Aliamphritea ceti: one gene and its partner. The protein of the gene in region 2 interacts with the protein of the main gene of each other region in a pairwise test. Links are inferred from orthologs where the notes say so. Each region holds a gene or a part of one and is shown on either strand. Other genes may lie near its edges.

Evidence for each region.
Region 1: the proteins of ftsL (region 2) and ftsB interact in binary tests that used the Escherichia coli proteins (3 or more experiments, as listed by UniProt). The link is inferred for Aliamphritea ceti from one-to-one orthologs.

What each region holds. Positions count from the first base shown.
Region 1 is NZ_AP025282.1:889,197-892,766, reverse strand. What follows is about bases 669-3,570. They hold ftsB (cell division protein FtsB), read right to left. Parts: upstream 2,340-3,570; coding sequence 1,998-2,339; downstream 669-1,997. Other genes in these bases: eno (phosphopyruvate hydratase), read right to left, coding at 2,372-3,570; truD (tRNA pseudouridine(13) synthase TruD), read right to left, coding at 933-1,973; surE (5'/3'-nucleotidase SurE), read right to left, coding at 669-933. In the rest of the region: OCU49_RS04035 (protein-L-isoaspartate(D-aspartate) O-methyltransferase), read right to left, coding at 1-89; more of surE, read right to left, coding at 181-668. UniProt on the Escherichia coli protein: Essential cell division protein. May link together the upstream cell division proteins, which are predominantly cytoplasmic, with the downstream cell division proteins, which are predominantly periplasmic.
Region 2 is NZ_AP025282.1:1,476,976-1,481,276, reverse strand. Bases 700-3,664 are described here. They hold ftsL (cell division protein FtsL), read right to left. Parts: upstream 2,390-3,664; coding sequence 2,009-2,389; downstream 700-2,008. Other genes in these bases: mraZ (division/cell wall cluster transcriptional repressor MraZ), read right to left, coding at 3,365-3,664; rsmH (16S rRNA (cytosine(1402)-N(4))-methyltransferase RsmH), read right to left, coding at 2,386-3,324; OCU49_RS06810 (peptidoglycan D,D-transpeptidase FtsI family protein), read right to left, coding at 700-2,019. Outside these bases: OCU49_RS06815 (UDP-N-acetylmuramoyl-L-alanyl-D-glutamate--2,6-diaminopimelate ligase), read right to left, coding at 1-268; more of OCU49_RS06810, read right to left, coding at 265-699; more of mraZ, read right to left, coding at 3,665-3,820; OCU49_RS06790 (hypothetical protein), read right to left, coding at 4,279-4,301. UniProt on the Escherichia coli protein: Essential cell division protein. May link together the upstream cell division proteins, which are predominantly cytoplasmic, with the downstream cell division proteins, which are predominantly periplasmic.

The sequences.
Region 1 (3,570 bases), 590 kb from region 2 along the record:
CTTGCCATCACATCCAGCACCTGCGGATCAATAATGCCCTGATCCTGCAACCGCTGCACTAAACGGCTGCGGGTGCGTTGCGAGGTCATACCGATTCCCTGCAACTGTAATTTATTCAAAACAACTCCTTAGACACTCTGTTCTTTACCATCAAATAAACAGCAAACCACATACTAATAATCAGTCACTCAGATTTTCCAGCCAATGGCTTAAGTTATCCATTCCTGAATACTGAGTCATATCAACATTCAGCGGAGTAATGGCTACATAGCCCTCCTGAACCGCATAAAAATCCGTACCAGGGCCACAGTCTGCTGCTGCACCGGCACCTGCAATCCAATAGCGCTTCGTACCTCTCGGATCAACAGATTCTACAGGAGTATCAGCGAGTACCCGATGCCCCAACCTTACCAGTTGCATGCCCTTAATATCTTCTAACGGCCTATCTGGCACATTGATATTTAAAACTGTACGGGGCGCCAGATTCAAGCTATGAATATCAGCCAGTAGCTGCTGAATAATAATGGCTGCAGCCTGATAATTATCTGGATGACTTCCCAGCATAGAAACAGCAATCGGGGGAAGATTCAGATAACGACCCTCAATAGCAGCAGCTACAGTACCTGAATAGATAACATCGTCGCCTAGATTCGCGCCAGCGTTTATACCTGAAATAACAATATCAGGCTTCTCGCAAAGCACACCTGAAATTCCCAGATGAACACAATCCGTTGGCGTACCATTAAGACTGTAAAAACCATTGTGATGCTGATGGGCCTCTAAAGGCCGGTCAAGTGTCAGTGCATTACTGGCACCACTACGGTTTCTGTCAGGAGCAACAACGTCAATACTAAAACTTTCTGCCAGAGTTGTTGCTAACATCTCCAAACCCGGGGCATACACACCATCATCATTAGACAGTAAAATTCGCATCAAAACTCTCCACGCTGCGCGTTTTCTACCTGACAAATTTCCCGTAACACACTGGTTGCAAACGAACCAACGCTCAGATCAAAGCTTAGTAATAACTGATCGTCTGCTTCCTTAGTCACTTCGAGCTGCTGCGGCAATAAACGTAACGCACGCCGCTCCTGATTAAGCCCCAAATTCTCCAGGCCGGACTGCAACTCCTGATAAGCATCCAACTGTGCAATTTCCCACTCAAATGCCTGATCGGTACAGATAGAACGCCCACGCCCCCACATTGGAGCTGTCAGATGAACTTCCAGATTTTCTAAACGTTCTGTAATCGTTGCATCTTGGGCATCAAACACAAAACAACTCTGGCTCCCCTGATGCATAAGAACATCACCCGTCATCGGTGTGATTGCATTTGCATAACGAGCAGAAACCACCTGATTAAACAGGAAAGAGCGCACTGCCGAGATATACATCCCTTTCTTATGCTTCTGTCGCTCTTTATACTCGCCTTTGATCAAGGCAGCACCTTTAACGAGATTGCCACCGTGATGACCGAAACGCTGCTCGCCAAAGTAATTTGGAACCCCCTGACGTACCAGTTCACAACGCTGAATAACAGCATCAGCATCAGTAACATTACGCAAGCGAATGGCAAAGCGATTACCCGTCAAGCTGCCCAGACGCAGTTTACGACCATGCTTTGTTGCCTTTAGAACCTGAATGGAGTCACCTCCAAACAAAGACCAGGTAAGTGGTGACCGGCCTGGCATATGTACACTAAACCATTGTTCTGTTATTGCGTGTCGGTCTTTCTTACCTGCATAACCAACTTCACGCGGGCTTACCTGACAAAAATTCGCCAACTGCCGGGCAACCCAATCAGTATTCTCACCCGTTTTACGAATATACAAATAAACATGATCACCTGCGCCATCTGGCTCAAATGCCAGGTTTTCAGTTACCTGGAAATCCTCAGGATGCTGACGAATCACCGCCGTCGCTTGCGGCTCACCGTAGGCATAATTCAGTTCTGTTGGAAACGCTGTGGTCATTGATATATCCAGGGAATAAAACTATCAGGGAGCATCATCAGGCAATGATGTCTTGCCGGGGATTAACTGAAAAAAAGTCTCATCTTCACGCACCATACCTAAGTCATTACGGGCACGCTCTTCCAACGCAGCAAGACCTTTTTTAAGATCTTTTACTTCAGCCTGAAGACGATGATTACGCTCGACTAATTGATCATTTTCAGTTTGCTGATTCTGAATTTCATATTGCAGCGCCCAAACTTCACGCAAATTCGCCTCACCAAACCAAAGGCGATACTGCAGGCCGGTGACGGCAATAATTAAAATCCAAACAAGCCAGCGAAACATAAAATATCGACGCCGATCCTCAGTTAAAAAAGGAGGCATTCCGCCCCCTTGTTTTTAAAACTCAGTCAGTGTTATGCCTGACCTTTAATCTCTTTCAAACCGTTATATACGGCTTTATCACCCAACTGTTCAGCAATACGTAACAGACGGTTATATTTAGCAACACGGTCAGAACGACACAGTGAACCAGTTTTGATCTGGCCTGCTGCTGTACCTACTGCCAGGTCAGCAATAGTTGTATCTTCAGTTTCACCGGAACGGTGCGAAATAACAACGGTAAAGCCTGCATCTTTCGCCATCGTAATGGCATCCAGAGTTTCAGACAAAGAACCAATCTGATTGAACTTAATCAGGATTGAATTACCAATGTTTTGTTCAATACCGCGGGACAGAATCTTAGTGTTAGTTACAAACAGATCATCACCGACCAGCTGTACTTTATCACCAATCTTACGGGTTAGGCTTGCCCAACCGTCCCAATCAGACTCATCCAGACCATCTTCAACAGAAACGATCGGATAATTTTCGGTCAGGTTAGCCAGGTAGTCACCGAAACCTTCGGAATCAAATACCTTACCTTCACCGGAAAGATCATACTTGCCGTCTTTGTAGAATTCAGATGCAGCGCAGTCCAGCGCCAGAGTAACATCTTTGCCCAACTCGTATCCGGCATTTGCTACAGCTTCTTTAATGACAACCAGCGCTTCTTCGTTAGAACCCAGGTTAGGTGCGAAACCACCTTCATCACCGACAGCAGTATTCAGACCACGTGCTTTCAGCACAGCTTTCAGCGCATGGAAAATTTCCGCGCCACAACGCAGTGCATCAGCAAAATTATCCGTCGTAACCGGCTGAACCATGAACTCCTGGATATCAACATTGTTATCAGCGTGTTCACCGCCGTTCAGAATATTCATCATTGGTACAGGCATAGAGAACTGACCAGCAGTACCGTTCAGATCAGCTATATGTTCATACAACTCAACATTCTTGCTAATAGCTGCTGCTTTAGCAGCCGCCAGAGACACCGCCAGGATAGCATTTGCACCCAATTTAGCTTTGTTCTCAGTACCGTCCAGCTCGAGCATTTTATTGTCCAGCGCACGCTGATCAGTAACATCCATGCCTACCAGGCTATTACGGATCTCACCGTTAATAGCAGCAACCGCTTTCAGTACGCCTTTCCCCAGGTAACGGGACTTATCGCCATCACGCAGTTCCAGCGCTTCGCGTGAACCTGTAGACGCACCGGAAGGTGCACAGGCAGACG
Region 2 (4,301 bases):
TAAAACCTGCCTGCCAGTCGGTCGCTGCAACAACAACCGCAGCAGCACCTTTAGCCTGCGCATCAAGAATAAAGTCACAACCACGATGAGCAACGCCTGAGCGGGCAAAAAACAACATACCCGGCTGCACCATACGGCTATCCAGCGTCAACGCACTGATCTGCACATTAGTCAGATCAGCATCATGAATAAGTGGGGCTAACTGACTGTCCGCGACCCCTATCGCCAACAGTTCAGCTAGTTGTTTCCCCGTTCCCAAACCTGTCATTTCATTACCACCTGGGTCTCGCCTTCGGCCAACTTATCCGGTGCAACATTTAAACTGCGTAACGCACCACCTACGACCCGCGCAAAGACCGGCGCAGCTACTTCACCGCCGTAATACTCCTGACCTTTCGGATTATCTATCATCACAACAGTGATTATCCGTGGATCACTTACCGGAGCGATGCCTGCGAATACCGAAATATACTGATCTTCTTTATAACCACCTTTAGCAGCTTTATGTGCAGTACCTGTCTTACCTGCAACCCGGTACCCATCAACCGCAGCCTGGGTTCCGGTACCGCCTTTATTGGTAACCGTTTCCATCATGTCTAAAATCGTTTCAGCGATATCTACCGGCATTACCCGCACTGAACTGTCAGGCTTATCAATCTTCAGCAATGAAACTGTTGGCATCACACCCTGGTTGGCAAATGGCAAATATGCCTGAGCAACCTGCAACGGCGTTGCTGATAAACCATAGCCGTATGACATAGTGGCCCGCTCAACTACACGTTTCTTTTCTATGTACGGTAAAACCCCGGTCTGCTCCCCTGGAAACCCACTGTTTGTGGACTGCCCCAGACCAAGGTTGTAAAACACGTTACGCACTGCATCTTCATGCATACTCAGCGCTAACTTAGTCACACCTACGTTACTGGACTTAGTAATAATCTTGGTCATATCCAGCTCACCATAATTACGGTGATCTCTGATGGTCCGCCCTCTGACCCGAATATAACCTGGCGCGGTGTCTACCACACTTTCCGCCGTGTACTGACCACTCATTAGCGCCGCAGCAACTGTTAACGGCTTCATAGTTGAACCTGGTTCAAAAATATCCGTGATCGCACGATTTCTAAGCATTGCAGGAATCAGGTTCGAGCGATCGTTTGGGTTAAACGACGGCTGATTCACCATCGCTAACACCTCACCGGTTCGAGCATTCAACATAACCAGTGCGCCAGAATCCGCTTTATGTGCACTGACTGCAGCCTTCAGCTCACGGTAAGCTAAATACTGCAGACGCAGATCAATACTCAACTGCAGATCTTTACCCTGCACAACATCTTCGACCTGGCGAATATGCTTAATTGTCCGACCCAGCAAATCACGCATTACTAGTTTTTTGCCCGGAACACCTTTGAGCCAGTCCTCAAATGCCAACTCAAGTCCTTCCTGCCCGACACCATCTAAATTAGTAAAACCCACAAGGTGGGCAGTCACTTCAGATGCTGGGTAATAACGCTTATATTCCCGATCGACATGCAGCCCTTTAATACGCAGAGCCTCAACACTTTCTGCAAGATCTGGCGTAATCTGTCGCTTCAAATATAAAAACTGCTTAGTTCGGTAACGGGCTACTTTCTCTTTCACTTCACCGGGTTTAAAACCCAGCAAGCTTGCAAGCTTGCCAACAGCAGGATTCTCAATTTCGAATTCTTTCGGATTTACCCATACCGTTGCTACTGGAGCACTGACAGACAATGGTTCGCCATTTCGATCGGTAATTACACCACGGTGCGCCGGAATCGCCGTCGTTCGTAATACCCGGGAATCGCCCTGCTTTTGCAAAAATGCCTGATCCTGCACATTCAGCGAAACCATTTTGGCAACAATAAAGCCAGCAATCAGCAACAAGAGCAGCAGTACCAGCCACAAGCGCCAGCCACGTGCAGCACGCGTCTGGATACCGGCGACGTCTTGCAACATCTCCTGGTTATCCTGACTGTTCGCTGTAGCTTTAACGCTCATCACGTATAACCTCTATTCTGGCCGGAATCTGCATGCTTAACTTTTTAGTTGCCAGGTTTTCAACCCGGCTATTCGCTGCCAGGGCTCCTTGCTCTAAAAGCAGCTGCCCCCACTCCACCTGTAACTCATCCCATTGCTGCACCAGTTGCTGTTGATGGTTAAAGTTCAGGCGGTACTGATAGGCGGTAAAAATAACCATCAATGCCGAAATAACAATGCAACTTACCAACACCAACAGAACAACCGATTTAACGTACAGATCACTGGCCTTCAGCATGACAGCAGGACGTTCAGCAACTACTGAATCATTTTCCTCATCACTCAGGGCTGCAGTACCAAACTGCAGCCAGGCAGGCCAACTAACTTTCACTTCAGTTTTACCGCCGCACGCATAACGGCACTGCGTGAACGCGGGTTATCATCAACTTCTTTACGACTGGCTTTAACAGCTTTTGTCACAGCCTTAAGTCGTTTTTCCAACATGTCATCGGTAAAAGGAATACCTCTCGGCAAATGCTCATCACCTTTCACGTGCTGACGAATAAAACGTTTAACTATTCTGTCTTCCAAAGAGTGGAAGCTAATCACAACCAGTCGGCCACCGACCTTAAGCATTTCCAGTGATTGCTCAAGACAGGCTTCCAGATCATCCAGCTCGCGGTTAATGAATATACGGATACCCTGAAAAGCACGGGTAGCAGGATTCTTACCTTTTTCCCAAGAAGGGTTCGCATCAGCGACAATCTTTGATAAGCGCCCTGTCGTCGTAATAGGTTCTTCTGCTTGTGCAGCCAGAATAGCTCTGGCTATTCGGCGACCGTGACGTTCTTCTCCATAGGTATAAAGAACATCCGCAATTTGCGCCTCAGTCGCATGGGTCAGCCATTCAGCAGCACTTTCCCCAACGTCCGGGTTCATGCGCATATCTAACGGGCCATCAGTCATAAAACTGAAGCCGCGGTTTGGATCATCCAGTTGCGGAGAAGAAACCCCCAGATCCAGTAACACACCGTCCAGCTTGCCTGACAGATCACGGGCTTCAACAAACTCCTGTAGCTGAGCGAAAGAACCGCGCTCGATATCGAAGCGCGGTTCTGTTGCAAATCGCTGTGCTGCACAGGCAATTGCTTCAGGATCTTTATCAATTGCCAGTAACTTGCCCTGCGGCGTTAAACGTTCAAGAACCAGTGCGGAATGCCCGCCCCTGCCAAAGGTTCCATCAATATAAAAACCATCTCCGTCACCAACAAGGGTATCGACAGCTTCATTCAGCAGCACTGTAATGTGTTGAAATTCTGCACTCATGTGCATTGACCCCTAATGGTTTTCATCAGCCGTTACCGGCTTAAAGCGATAAATTTTGCAAATCATCCGGCAGTTCCATTCCGCCGTCATCATCATTCAGATAATCATCCCGGGTGCTGTTCCAGCGGTCTTCACTCCAGATCTCGAACTTATTGCCCTGCCCCAGCAGAATGATTTTCTTTTCCAGCTCAGCGTAATCACGTAATGGTGCTGGCAATAAAAGGCGACCGTTATTATCCATTTCCAGATCGGTCGCATGGCCTATCAGCAAACGCTGAATTCGCCGGGCCTGTTTGTTAAAGCTAGGAAGCGCTTCAATTTTTTCCTGAATTTCTTCCCATTCGGAAAGCGGGTAAAGCAGCAGACAACGGTCTTCAGTATCAATAGTGGCTACTAACTGCCCGGCACAGAACCCTGAGATTGCCTCACGGTAGCGCGCCGGAATGGCCATTCGGCCCTTGGCATCGAGATTAATCGGGTTTACACCCCGGAACATGCCCTGACTTCCACTTTAATTCCCCTTTGCTCCACATTTACCCACATTTACCCACTACGTCACACTATAGAAATTAACCTTGGCTTTTGCAAGGCCGTAAAACAGATTTTGGGCAATCGTCAAGACCAGATATCTCAAGGGCTTAAAGCCAGTCGGAGAATCTGAAAACAGAGCAATAAAACAGAAGAGATAAAACTGAATCAGGGCTGTATACCAGCCTGACAAGAGAAAAAATCTACAACTACAAAATCAAACCGTCAGTAAGCTAATGCGCTTTCGCGGCTGCAGAATTTTAACATATGAAACCGCCACAAATGACATTTGTCGACGCAGATAAACTTGAATTTTTTTGATATTAAATCATAACGAAAAACGGAGACCTGGATCTCCGTTTTTATAGGTGGGAAATTTGATTCAGTACTTCAGATCAAACCTGTAACCAGCACGGCAAGCCATGCTTAATGTATATATAAAGAGCCAC